DNA from 3 places in the Vreelandella mediterranea genome. Region 2 is predicted to be linked to each of the others. Evidence: predicted binding sites of a transcription regulator. Region 2 holds the regulator's gene; each other region holds the start of a gene.

Region 1 (4,532 bases), 610 kb from region 2:
GAGCGAGCCGCGATTCTGCGCCGCCTGGCGGATCTGTTGGAAGAGCACATGCCGGAGCTCATGACGCTTTGTTGCCGTGAAGGCGGCAAGCTTCTGACCGACGGCGTCGACGAGATCAAGGAAGCGGTGGACTTCTGTCGCTACTACGCGATGCGTGCCGAAGAGTCGTTTGGCGATGTGATCGAACTGCCCGGGCCGACCGGCGAATCCAACCGTTTGACCATGGGCGGCAAGGGCGTATTCGCCGCTATCAGCCCCTGGAACTTCCCGGTGGCGATCTTCTGCGGCCAGATCGTCGCGACGGCGGTTGCGGGCAACACGGTATTGGCCAAGCCCGCCGAACAGACCTCGATTATCGCCCACCGCGTGATCGAGCTGCTTTATGAAGCCGGCATGCCTCGCGATGTGGTCCAACTGCTGCCCGGCGACGGCCCTACCGTGGGCAGCGTGCTGACCTCGGACCCGCGCGTGACCGGCGTGGTGTTTACCGGCGGCACGGACACCGCGCAGTCGATCAACCGCTCTCTGGCCGCGCGGGAAAACGCCCCGCTGCCGACCCTGATTGCCGAAACCGGCGGGCTGAACGCGATGATCGTGGACTCCACCGCCCTGCCCGAGCAGGTCGTGGTCGATGTGATCCAGTCGGCCTTTCAAAGCGCCGGCCAGCGCTGTTCGGCGCTCAGAGTGCTCTACCTGCAAGACGATGTCGCCGACCGAGTGATCGAGATTCTCAAGGGCGCAATGAGCGAGCTAAGGATAGGCGACCCACGGGAGCTGGGCACCGATGTGGGCCCGGTGATCGATGACGATGCGCGTAGTGGCCTAATGACGCATATCCAGACGCTCAAAGACGAAAATCGCCTGGTCGCCGAGACGCCCATGGCCGCCGAGTACACGCAACACGGCACCTTCGTGGCGCCGGTCGCCTTCGTCATCGACAGCATCGATGCGCTTACCCGCGAGCAGTTCGGCCCAGTGCTACATATCGTGCGCTACAAGGCCCGCGACATCGACAAGGTGATCGAGACGATCAACGCGCGGGGCTACGGGCTCACCTTTGGCGTGCACAGCCGTAACGAATCCTTCGCCACGGACATCGCGAAGAAAATTCGGGTGGGCAATGTGTACATCAATCGTAATATCATTGGCGCCGTGGTCGGCGTACAGCCCTTTGGCGGGCAGGGTTTTTCCGGTACCGGGCCCAAGGCAGGTGGCCCGCACTACCTGCAGCGCTTCGTGACGGAAAAAACCGTGACCAACAACACGGCGGCACTGGGCGGCAACGCCTCGCTGCTCGCCCTGGGCGACGAATAAGTACCCGGCTTCTTCGAACGACGGGCTCGAAACCCTGGCGCTCGCCCCCTTTCGGGGGGTGACGTCAACTTACATCAACGTATTGCTAACAATAACGAGCAGTGTCGGAGCCTTCCGATTGGATCAACAGGGGAAATTCTATGGATACTGGCGTTTGGATCAGTCTTTTCGCGTACTTTGCGCTGATGGTCGGCATAGGGGTCTATGCCATGCGCACTTCAACCTCCACCTCGGAGGATTACGTACTGGGCGGGCGAACCTTGAGCCCCAAGGTGGCCGCCCTTTCCGCCGGCGCCTCGGACATGAGCGGCTGGCTGCTGTTGGGCCTGCCCGGGGCCATGTTCGTGTCCGGGCTGGCGTCGGCCTGGATCGGTATCGGCCTTCTAGTGGGGGCCTTTTTCAACTGGCTGCTGGTTGCCCCGCGCCTGCGTGAGCAGACGGTGCATTACGGCAACGCCATTACCATTCCGGCCTTTCTGGCCAACCGCTTTCCCACCCGGGCATTGTCGCTAAGAACCGTGTCGGCCATCGTCATCGTGATCTTCTTTGCGGTGTACACGGCGTCCGGCCTGGTCGCGGGCGGGCGGCTTTTCGAAAGCGCTTTCGCCGGGGTCATCGATCTTGGCGGGTTCAGCGACTACGGCACCGGCATCATCATCACCCTCGGCGTGGTGCTGGTCTATACCGTGGTCGGCGGCTTTTTGGCGGTCAGCCTGACCGACTTCGTTCAGGGTTGCATCATGATGCTGGCACTGATCATCATGCCGGCGGTGGTACTTTTCGGCGAAGGCGGCGGCGGCTTCAGCCAGGCCTCGCAAACGCTGAACGAGGTGGACCCCACCCTGCTCTCCTGGACCGACGGGCTGACCTTCATCGGCTGGCTTTCGGCGGTGACCTGGGGGCTTGGCTACTTCGGTCAGCCGCACATCATCGTACGCTTCATGGCGATTCGCAGCCTCAAGGATGTGCCCATCGCGCGCAATATCGGCATGAGCTGGATGCTGGTCTCCATGATCGGGGCCGTTTCACTGGGTATTTTCGGCCGCGCCTTTGCGATCCGTAATGGCCTGGACGTCGAAAACCCCGAGACGATCTTCATCATCCTCTCGGAGCTTTTGTTCCACCCGCTGATTACCGGCTTCTTGTACGCCGCGCTGCTGGCGGCGGTGATGAGTACCATCTCGAGCCAATTGCTGGTCGCCTCATCATCGCTGACCGAGGACTTCTACCGGCTGTTTTTGCGCAAACAAGCAAGCGAGAAAGAGACCGTCACCGTGGGCCGTATAAGCGTGGCGCTGGTAGGAACCGTGGCCGCCATCATCGCCTCCAATCCGGAATCCCAGGTGCTGGGGCTCGTCAGTAACGCCTGGGCCGGTTTCGGTGCGGCGTTCGGCCCGTTGATTTTGCTTTCGCTGATGTGGTCGCGCACCAACGGCGCCGGTGCCATTGCCGGCATGGTGGTCGGTGCGCTCACCGTCATGCTCTGGATCAGCCTGGGCTTTAACGGCGAATTTTTGGGTGGCCCCGGCATTTACGAGATCATTCCCGGCTTCATTGCCTCGTTCATCGCCATCATGGTGGTGAGCAGCATGACCGCGGATGCCGGTGAATACCGTCACATCGACCGGTAAACGTTGACTGATAGCTCCAAGGCCACCTTCGGGTGGCCTTTTTTATGCGCGTTTTCAATACTCTTGCGCTGAGTCAAAAACCCGCCCGTGCCAACGCGATACGCTCTGCTAACGGTTTCAAGGTTACTTTCTCAAAGCCGAGCGTCACGTTATCCACAAGGAGCAGCGCCATGGGTCGTCTCACTTTTACTACTCTCGTCACCGCTGGCCTCGCGGCGGCTACTTTCGCCGCCAGCGGTCAAGCTTTCGCTTATGGCGAGGGTGACTTCTTCACCCGCGCCGGTATCGCCAAAGTATCGCCCAAAAGCGGCAACGGCACGCTGGACACCGCGCTTGGCGATCTCAAGGTCGATGTCGAAGACAAGTCAGACTTCGCCTTCACCCTGGGGTATCGCTTTCACGACAAGTTTGGCGTGGAGCTACTCGCCGCGCTGCCCTTCAAGCATGATATCCGCTTGAACGGCGACAACATCGCCTCTACCAAACATCTGCCACCGACGCTGACGCTTCAGTACTACCCGCTGGGTGGCACGGAGTCACCGGTTCAGCCCTACGTAGGCGCCGGCGTCAACTACACCCGCTTCTCCAGCGAGCAGGTCGATATCGACGGCGTTAGCCTGGACCTGGACAACACCTGGGGCGCAGCGGGTCAGGCAGGCATCGACCTGCTGGTCGACGATCACTGGTCGCTGAACGCCGCGGTCTGGTATCTGGATATCGACAGCGACGCAACCGTGGCCGGCAGTTCCGCGGGCAGCGTCGAGATCGACCCGGTGGTGGTCATGGCCGGTATTGGCTACCGTTTCTAAACCGCCGCTTGGTGCATATAACATGTATGCATAAAAAGGCCCGGTGCTCTTGCGAGCCCGGGCCTTTTACGTGCCGAACCTTCAAGGTCAGCCTTCGGTGACCAGTTTATCCACACGTTCGACGGCTCGAACCACCAGCAACTGATCGCTGGCGCGGGTTTTTTCCTGCTGCAAATAAGCGGCGACCGCCGGGGCAACCTCGCACTTGGCAGGCATCGACGCCTTGGCATCGATCATCGTATCGAGCTTTGGAATAAACACGAAGCGCAGCCACTGGGCCAGCGACATGGTATCGACGCAAAAAGGCTGTTGGCTTTCAAAGGCCTTCGCATCGGGGGTGGGCATACGCCAAAGCTCGGCCGCTTTCATCGCGGCTTCGAGCTCACGCAGCGCCTGGTGTAGCGATTGATGAACGCTCATAAGCTCCTGGGGAGTCGGTGCATGGATAACGCATTATCCCTTTTATGGGAACAACTTGCCATGACCCGAGCGCCTGCGCCGCACCAATCGAGTTACTCACAGATTCACAGAAAACCTGCAAGAGACTGTGGATAAACTATGGAAAGGTGACGCAGAGCCACCCCCCATGGGCCTCTGACAATGTTGCTTAATTTTTAACCGGTAAACTCGGGCTGACACTGCGCGTCGGTCGAGGTAGAGTGCAGGCCTGCACAAGGGAAGGAATTAATGCAAGCACTCCATACTCTCGACGAGTTCTTTGAGCGAAGCGGTGCCGACGTATCGTTTTACCATATGGGCCGACGCGTAGCGCCCTGCG
Region 2 (4,532 bases):
CCACCCGCGTCGTCGCGGCGCTTCTCATCATCGGCTTTGCGCTTTACCAGCTGTGGGCGCTTTTACCCCACGCGGGGCATTAAGCGGCGGGCTTTCTTGACTCAGCTCAACGTAGGCCCTGGCGGCAGACGTTAATCTGTACGTCGCCACCTACCCGTCCGGCCGCTCATTCACCTACCCGGGAGCTTTTATGTCGACCTGCGCCCACGCTGCCCCCTCGTCAACCGCTCCCGCCTGGGATGAAGCGCTCGTGCGCCGTTACGATAAAAGCGGGCCGCGCTACACCTCCTACCCCACGGCGCTCGCTTTTCACGAAGCGTTTGGCCCGGAGGATCTTACCGACGCTTTAGCGCGAAGCAACGATAGCCAAAGGGCGCTGTCGCTTTACGTGCATATTCCGTTTTGCGAGAAGATCTGCTTTTACTGCGCCTGCAACAAGATCGCGACCAAGAATCGCCAGTTGGCCGAGCCCTACCTTTCCCGCCTCGACCGGGAAATGGTGCTGGCCGCGCGCCACGTGGATACCGCGCGCCCGGTGCAGCAGCTTCACTGGGGCGGTGGCACGCCTACCTTTTTGACGCTTTCGCAGATGGGCGACCTGATCGACCGGATGGATGCCCGCTTCGGGCTCTCGAGTGACCCGGCGCGGGATTACGCCATCGAAATCGACCCGCGCGAGGCGGACGTCCTCACCCTGCGCCATCTTCAATCGCTTGGGTTCAATCGGCTGAGTCTGGGCGTGCAGGATCTGGACATCGAGGTCCAGAAAGCGATCAACCGCGTCCAGCCCCGCAGGCTCACCGAAACCCTGATGGACGAGGCGCACCGATTGGGCTTTAGCTCGCTCAACGTGGACCTGATCTATGGGCTTCCGCGCCAAACCGAGCAACGCTTCGCCGATACGCTTGCGCAGATCATCGAGCTCAACCCGGCCAGGTTATCGCTTTTCAATTATGCTCACCTGCCCACGCGCTTTGCGCCCCAGCGGCGTATTCTCGAAGCCGACTTGCCCGGCGCCGATGAAAAGCTCGCCATTTTGCGCATGAGTATCGAAATGTTAAGCCAAGCGGGCTATGTGCATATCGGCATGGACCACTTCGCCCGCGCCGATGATAGCCTGACGCTCGCCCAGCAAAACGGCACGCTCCAGCGTAACTTCCAGGGGTACTCAAGCCACGCGCAGTGCGATTTGATCGGTTTGGGGGTGTCGGCGATTTCCCGGGTCGACGACGTCTACGCGCAGAACCCGGTCACCCTGGATGACTACGCAAAGGCGCTGGATCAGGGTAAACTGGCCACCTGTAAAGGCGTGCGCCTGACCCCGGACGACCTCATTCGCCGCGAGGTGATCGAGCGGCTAATGTGCGATATGCACCTGGACCTGGCGGCCATTGGCACCCGTTTCGGGATCGATGCCGAAACGTACTTCGCCCAAGCGCTGGATAACCTGCGTCAGGCCGAACGTGACGGGCTGGTGACGCGCCAGGACCTGGTATTGAACGTTACGCCGATCGGTCGGCTACTGATCCGCCACTTGGCTATGGCCTTCGATACTTACTTGACAGAGCAGTTCGCCGCACGTTATTCAAGAATATTATAAGATGCTAAGTACCCGGCCATACGAGGAGAAGGTGATGTCCATCACTGCCAGCCAACGCCGCTCGATGCTACAGGCGCCGCGCTGCCAAACCTGCAGCTTGAGTTCGCTCTGTTTACCGCTAGCGCTGCAGCTCGAGGACGTCAGCCAGTTCGACGCCATCATCCGCCGCCGCGCGCCGCTCAAAAAGGGCGAGGCGCTGTTTCATCAAGGCGAGCGCTTCTCCAGCGTCTACGCGGTCCGTTCGGGAAGTCTCAAGCAGGTAACCAGCGAAGGCAATGGCGACGACCAGCTCACCAACTTCTATTTACCAAGCGAGCTGGTCGGCCTCGACGGTATCGATGAGGAATTCTACCCGGGCAGCGCCATTGCACTCGAAACCACCACGGTATGTGAGATTCCGTTCCAGCACCTGGACAAGCTCTCCGAAGAGCTGCCCGAGCTGCGCGGCCAACTCTATCGCAGCATGAGCAAAGAGCTTCGCGACGATCGCCGGATGATGCGCCTTTTATCGCGCAAGACCGCCGACCAGCGCCTGGCGACGTTTCTCACCACGCTCTCTGATCGTTTCCGCCGCCGCGGCTACTCGCCCTATAGCTTCCGCCTCTCCATGGCGCGGGCCGATATCGGCAACTACCTGGGGTTGGCCGTCGAGACGGTCAGCCGGATTTTAAGCCGGCTTCAGCAGCAGCAGGTGGTCGCCGTTTCCGGACGCGAGGTGAACATTCTCGATATGGCGCGCTTGACCACCCTGGCCGACGAAGAAGTGTCCGCCTAACCCGCCTTTAGCCCACATTGAGCGCCTGAATACGCCCCGCCTTCATTTCCGCCTGTTTGGCTTCCAGGCCCTGGAAGTCGAACAGCGCCTGGTCGGCCAACTGCGAAGGGGCGACGTTGGTCACCGCTTTGAACATGCTTTCGAGCCGGCCCGGGTACTTTTTATCCCACTCGGCAAGCATCGCCTTGACGTTCTGACGCTGCATGTTGGGCTGCGAGCCGCACAGGTTGCAGGGAATGATGGGAAATTCCATTAGCCGCGAGAACTCGGCGATATCCGCTTCCTTGCAGTAGGCCAGCGGCCTAATGACGATATTCCTGCCATCATCGGACAAAAGCTTGGGCGGCATGGCCTTGAGCGTGCCGCCGAAGAACATGTTCAAGAAAAGGGTTTCGAGAATGTCCTCGCGGTGGTGGCCAAGCGCCACCTTGTTGGCGCCGATCTCTTCGGCAAACCCGTAGAGCGAGCCACGGCGTAGCCGCGAGCAAAGCGCGCAGGTCGTCTTACCCTCCGGGGTTTTCTCCTTCACTACCGAGTAGGTATCACGCTCGAGAATATGGTACTCGACGCCCAGCTTGTCGAGGTAGCGAGGCAGCACGTGCTCGGGGAAGCCGGGCTGTTTCTGGTCGAGATTCACCGCCACCAGCGAAAAATTGACCGGGGCGTTGCGCTGCAGATTGCGCAGGATCTCGAGCATGGTATAGCTATCCTTGCCCCCGGAGAGGCACACCATCACCCGGTCGCCTTCTTCGATCATTTGGTAGTCGAGAATGGCGTTGCCGACCTCGCGGCGAAGTCTTTTCTGCAACTTGTTGAATTCGCGCTTTTGTTTCACATCGCCTGGCTCGATTGAACTTGCCGGGGCCGGGGCCTCGGCCACGACGGGCTCGAAATGATCGGGTTGTTGCATGGTGTAAGCACTGCCGGTGATGGGTGGTGAAGGCGCTATTCTATCAAGACTCCCGCTGCCACCCAACAAAGCCTTCGAGCGCCTTCAAACCTCGAGCGCGGCGTCGCGCTTGAGCCGCATGTACAAAAGCGCACAGGCGCTGGCCTCGCCCAGAAGCGACGGCCAGGGCAGCGCCAGCCGCGAGTGGCTGAGCGCCTGACTAAAGCTTGCCGCCTGCACCTCTACCGGCGAACGCCGAGCCTTGCGCTGATAAAGCCTGGCCACATCGACCTGGGCGTTGGGCAGCTCGAAACCGAGCCGTGCGTTGAAAAGCCGGTTGATCGGTGCCAGCGCCCTGCCAAGCCCCCACCCCACCACCGGTCGGTTGCCGATAAACTCGGCAAGCGTTGCGATGTTTTCCGCCGTCGGGGGGAGCGGCGCGGCGATTCGGTGCTGGGCGATGCAGTGTCGGTCAATGGAAGGACGCTGGCGGCTGCGCTTTATTGGAGCCTCGTCCGCCAGGGTGGCGACCCAGGCACTTCGGGTATACACCTGGCGCTGGTCAAACACCACCGCCGCGATGCTCAAACTCTCGCTCTCCTGAGAAAACCTGAACGCCAGCGCCACGAACTCTTCGCCCAGGTAGGGGTGAAAAAGCCACTCGAAGGCGGAGCCGGCGAAGCGGCGCCGGTCGCTTTCGCGCTTGACAAGCGTGCGCAGCGAGCCGCCCAAAAGCGGCGCGTATCGGTCCGTGAAGCGCATACGGCTACGCGTACTCCAGATGATAGCGATGGGTCAGCCGCGACTTGAACTCCTTGACGATATGCAGCGCCTCGCGCAGCAGGTCGCGCTCCAGCGAGGAAAGATGCTGCACCACCACGCGGTTGGTCGAGGTACTCGTCGACGCATTCGCCTCGGCCAGTTGCTGGCGAAGGCGAAGCTCGGTGAAAAGCGTCAGCGCCTCGCCCAGGTCCTCGGCAAAGCGCTTCTCCAGTCGGCCGTCATCTACCAGCGCCTCGAGGCGCTCGAGCGTGCCCACGGCTTCGATACGCCGCTCCAGCGCCATGGTGCGCACGCCGTGAACGATGGGAAAGATGCCGCCCTTTTTGATATCGATGCCGTGCTCGCGCTTTTTAAGCGAACCAAACAGCGTCAGGGGGGTGGAGAAACTCAGCGCAGCGCGGGCCAGGTAGCTCAACAGCAGCTCGTCGCCGGCGCAGCGATCAAACAATGCCTGCTGCACGCGCCGGGCAAGCGCGGGGTTGCCG
Region 3 (4,532 bases), 300 kb from region 2:
GGGCACCGCGGGATTCACGCCGCTCCAGGGCACCAAGGCACGAGGCTTCGGCGATATCCAGGCCACACCCAAGTTCGAGGCACTCCAGAAGCTCGGTATTGAATATCTTGCTGGTATCGTTGACACGAATCTCGCGGTAGCGCGCGCGCAGTTTTCGAATTTGTGCCAACGCCTGGGCCATGCTCTCCTCGGTGCGGTAGATACCACAGCCGCTTTCCATGGCCTGCACCATGGCATGTTTGAGATCCACCCAGTTCTCGCCGCTGCCGCCGCCATCGCAAAGGCGCGCAAGCGTGGCCTGTTGGCGCTCGGCCTGGGCGTGTAGAAGAGCGCTATCGGCCCACTCGGTGTGTGCCGCACGCCGGCTTGCCTGTTCACCGGCCAGGCGGCCAAACACCAGCAGTTCGGTGAGTGAGTTGGAGCCCAAACGATTGGCGCCGTGCAAGCCCACCGAGGCACACTCCCCGGCGGCGTAGAGCCCAGTGATCGAGGTTTCGCACTGTGGGTTGGTCTCGATCCCGCCCATGGTGTAGTGAACGGCGGGGCGAATGGGGATAGGTTCCTTCACCGGGTCGACGTTGATATAGGATTTGGCCAGCTCGCAGATGAACGGCAGGCGCTCGAGGATGGTTTTCTCACCCAGGTGGCGAAGGTCGAGATACACCACGTCGCTGTCGCCGAATTTGCCGGTGCGCCCGGCCTGCTGCTCCTGCCAAAACGCCTGGGAGAGCTTGTCCCGCGGGCCCAGCTCCATGTACTTGTTTTCCGGTTGGCCCAGCGGCGTTTCCGGGCCCAGGCCGTAATCCTGCAAGTAACGGTAGCCGTCCTTATTGAGCAGAATTCCGCCTTCGCCGCGGCACGCTTCGGTAATCAGAATGCCGGAACCGGGCAACCCGGTAGGGTGATACTGCACGAACTCCATATCGCGCAGCGCTACGCCGTGGCGGTAGGCCATCGCCATGCCGTCGCCGGTGACGATGCCTGCATTGGTATTGAAGCGAAACAGGCGCCCGGCGCCGCCGGTGGCCAACACCACCGCCTTGGCGCGCAGCAGCGTCAGCTCGCCGGTCGCGATCTGCAGCGCAATGACGCCGATGACCGCGCCTTCGTGAACGGCCAGGTCGAGCACGAAATACTCATCGAAGCGCTCGATCTCCGGGTATTTGAGCGAGGTCTGAAAGAGCGTATGCAGCATGTGAAAGCCGGTTTTATCCGCGGCAAACCAGGTGCGGGCGGTTTTCATGCCGCCAAAACGGCGCACCTGCACCTGGCCGTCGTCTTTACGACTCCAGGGGCAGCCCCAGCGCTCCATCTGCACCAGCTCCTGATAGGCATGATGAACGAAGTAATCCACCACGCCCTGCTCGACCAGCCAGTCGCCGCCGGAGACGGTGTCATCGAAGTGAGCTTGGTGGGTGTCGTCGCTGCTGGTAACCGCCGCCGCGCCACCTTCGGCGGCTACGGTATGCGAGCGCATGGGATAGACCTTGGAGAGCATTGCAATACGCTGCGAGGTACCCTGCTCTTTGGCGGCCTCGGCCGCGCCTATCGCAGCGCGCAACCCCGCACCGCCTCCCCCTACGATGACAATATCGAAATCCTGCTGACGCATGGCACCCCCTTCCGCTGGCCAGGTTAAGAGCTTACCGATAAAGCGCTCTACGGCACTCTTTTCTGGTTTGAAATTACCATACCCCGGCACGTCAAAGTTATTGACCGCGCCTTAATCCAAAGAACTATTGACACACGTCAATCAAAGGCCTTGGGCGCACGTATTACAGTCATATCTCCACCCACCGTGACGTTGCGCCGGCGTCTTTCAGGCCGCGTACAAGGAGGCCACTGACCCCCACTTTTTCCTCCCGTAAGTGATTTACGGGTAATTTTCTGACCTGACCCGCTATAAGAGAGGGCAACATGACCAGTCGTGCTCAACCCGTGCCGTTATGGAAGTTGTTAGCACCCCTTTTTGTCGCCATCGTCGTTGCCTTGATACCCGCGCCATCGGGGCTGGCACCGCATGCGTGGTACTTTTTTGCCATTTTTCTGGGCTGTGTGGTCGGGCTGATACTCGAGCCCCTGCCCGGTGCAGTCGTTGGCCTACTCGGGGTGACGCTGGCCGCGCTGCTTTCGCAATGGGTACTGTTTTCGCCGGAGCAGTTGGCAGTGGAAGGCTTCAATGCTGCCAACCAGGCCTTCGCCTGGGCGGTCTCGGGCTTCACCAACTCGACCGTTTGGCTGATTTTTGGCGCCTTCATGTTTGCCCTTGGCTATGAGAAAACCGGCCTGGGGCGGCGCATCTCGCTTTGGCTGGTGAAATCCATGGGCAAGCGCACCCTAACGCTGGGTTACGCGGTCATGATCGCGGATGCGATTCTGGCGCCGTTCACGCCCTCCAACACCGCGCGCAGCGGCGGCACCATCTACCCGGTGATTCGCAACCTGCCGCCGCTTTACGATTCCCACCCCAACGACCCCAGCATGAAGCGCATGGGCAGCTTTTTGATGTGGACGGCCATCGTGTCCACCTGTGTCACAAGCTCGCTGTTTCTGACCGCACTGGCCCCCAACCTGCTGGCCATCGCACTGACCGAAAGTGCCACCGGCCTGCATATCAACTGGGGGCAGTGGTTCATGGCGGTCGCGCCGGTGGGTATTTTCCTGCTACTCCTGGTGCCCTTGTTGTGCTACTGGCTGTGCGCCCCAGAGGTAAAAGCGGGTAATGAAATTTCCGACTGGGCCGGCCAAGAACTGGTCAAGCTGGGCCGCTTGACTCGCCATGAAATCCTTTTGGTCGTTATGGTGGTCACGGCCTTACTGCTGTGGATCTTTGGCGGCGACATCATTTCGGCGTCCCTGGTGGGCCTGGTGGTCATTTGCGCCATGCTGCTGACCGGCATCATCGACTGGAACGATATTCTCGATAACCGCGCGGCCTGGAATACCTTTGTCTGGTTTGCCACCCTGGTGGCCCTGGCCGGCGGGCTGAGCCAGGTCGGGTTCGTCAACTGGTTCGGTGGCGTGGTCGGCGGGCAGATCAGCGGCTTCAACCCCGTGATGGCCATGGTCGCGCTCACCGTGATTTTCTATCTGCTCCACTACCTGTTTGCCAGCGTTACCGCCCACGTGACGGCTTTACTGCCGGTCATGCTGGCGGCGGCCTCGGGCATCGCGGGGCTGGATATGGAGCTGTTCGTTCTGCTGCTGCTCCCCACGCTTGGCTTCATGGGCATTTTGACGCCCTACGGCACCGGCCCAAGCCCTGTCTACTACGGCAGCGGCTACCTGCCGGGCGGCCTTTGGTGGCGGCTAGGGGCGGTCTTCGGCCTGCTGTTTCTGTTGGTCTGGTTGGCGGTCGGGCTTCCGTGGCTGCTGCTGATCCACTGAGCAAAGGGCCCTTAAAGGAGCGCGCGATACCAGCTTTCCAACTGCCGCGCGACCTGGCCGGGCTGCTCGGAATGCAGATTGTGCCCCCCTTCGAGGGGGGCATGCGCTATGTGGGGCGCCGCCGCTGCCAGGCGGGTCGCCAGGCCGTTGAATTTGGCGTCGTGAAGGCCGGACAGGTAGCCGACCGGCAACGAGGTGTCTGCCAGCCACTGCCACTGAGAGGGCTGATGCCCCAGCGACGTGGCCCGCAACATGCAAGCTACGGACTTACCGATATTGTGACCCCGGCGCTTGCACTGCTGGCTGCGCGCCGCGGTGGAGAGATCGGCAAATACGGGCTGCTGGTACCAGTTGGCGAGCACGCTTTGAAGCGGTTCCTGCTCGAAGCGTATTGCCCAGCGTTCATCATGCGCAAGACGCCCCGGCCGCTCGCTTTCGGGTAGCCCGGGGTGGGCACTCTCCAGCCATAACGCTTGAAGCCCCGGCGGTTGGCGGCTGGCGTGATAAAGCGCCAGCCGCCCGCCCAGGGAATACCCCAGCAAGCAGTAGCGGTCGATGCCCCGGGCGTTCAAGGTGTTGCCCAACCAGTGATGAAATGCGTCGAAAGAGCTTACCTGCACGCCGTGGTTCTCGCCGTGGCCGGGCAGGTCCAGTGCCAGCGTCGGAATACCCTTCCCCGCCAACTGGTCACGGACCTTTATCCAGTCGTGCCGGTCGCCTAACAGGCCATGCAGCATTATCAGGGGCGGGTTGGAAGAATGGCTGGAAGAATGCCTGGTAGAGTCGCTCATATCAGGCCTCTCGAATCGCTGTGCCCAGGGCCGCCAGCTCATCCGCTACCTGCTGATGAGGCAAGCTGATTTCGATCAGCGTAACGCCGGTCTCGAGGGCCTGCTGGTAGGCCGCGGTAAAGGCATCGAGCGAATCGGGCGCGGCGTACGCAAGCCCGAACATCGAAGCCGCATGCTCAAAGCTTAGCCCGTGGGGCTGGCGAAAGTAGCGCTCCAACTGCTCGCCTTCTTTGGGCACCGGCAGCATATGAAAAATGCTGCCGCCATCGTTATTGAGAATGACCACCACCAAGGGGTGCGCCGCCTGTTTCAGCAGCGCCAGGCTGTTGAGGTCGTGCAGGGCGCTGGTGTCCC

The links. Region 2 encodes FNR, which switches genes on or off when oxygen is low (the NO sensors DNR and NnrR bind a similar motif). Its sites were predicted from a motif close to TTGATNTANATCAA; they were not measured.
Region 1: a site for FNR is predicted at 3,009-3,022, ahead of ACWFVE_RS05960 (OmpW/AlkL family protein). Genes of this name have one in related genera too.
Region 3: a site for FNR is predicted at 1,740-1,753, ahead of frdA (fumarate reductase (quinol) flavoprotein subunit). Genes of this name have one in related genera too.

The regions. Positions count from the first base shown of each region.
Region 1 covers NZ_OZ310198.1:1,264,782-1,269,313, reverse strand. The annotation lists gene putA (bifunctional proline dehydrogenase/L-glutamate gamma-semialdehyde dehydrogenase PutA) at 1-1,314, shown strand, start outside; gene putP (sodium/proline symporter PutP) at 1,455-2,945, shown strand; gene ACWFVE_RS05960 (OmpW/AlkL family protein) at 3,116-3,754, shown strand; gene ACWFVE_RS05955 (YqcC family protein) at 3,842-4,174, opposite strand; gene ACWFVE_RS05950 (DUF3549 family protein) at 4,442-4,532, shown strand, end outside.
Region 2 covers NZ_OZ310198.1:652,656-657,187, reverse strand. The annotation lists gene ACWFVE_RS03105 (sulfite exporter TauE/SafE family protein) at 1-83, shown strand, start outside; gene hemN (oxygen-independent coproporphyrinogen III oxidase) at 191-1,600, shown strand; gene fnr (fumarate/nitrate reduction transcriptional regulator Fnr) at 1,635-2,375, shown strand; gene ttcA (tRNA 2-thiocytidine(32) synthetase TtcA) at 2,383-3,285, opposite strand; gene ACWFVE_RS03085 (DNA polymerase III subunit epsilon) at 3,370-4,026, opposite strand; gene ACWFVE_RS03080 (putative nucleotidyltransferase substrate binding domain-containing protein) at 4,031-4,532, opposite strand, start outside.
Region 3 covers NZ_OZ310198.1:356,424-360,955, reverse strand. The annotation lists gene frdA (fumarate reductase (quinol) flavoprotein subunit) at 1-1,612, opposite strand, end outside; gene ACWFVE_RS01795 (anion permease) at 1,918-3,387, shown strand; gene menH (2-succinyl-6-hydroxy-2,4-cyclohexadiene-1-carboxylate synthase) at 3,399-4,178, opposite strand; gene menD (2-succinyl-5-enolpyruvyl-6-hydroxy-3-cyclohexene-1-carboxylic-acid synthase) at 4,180-4,532, opposite strand, start outside.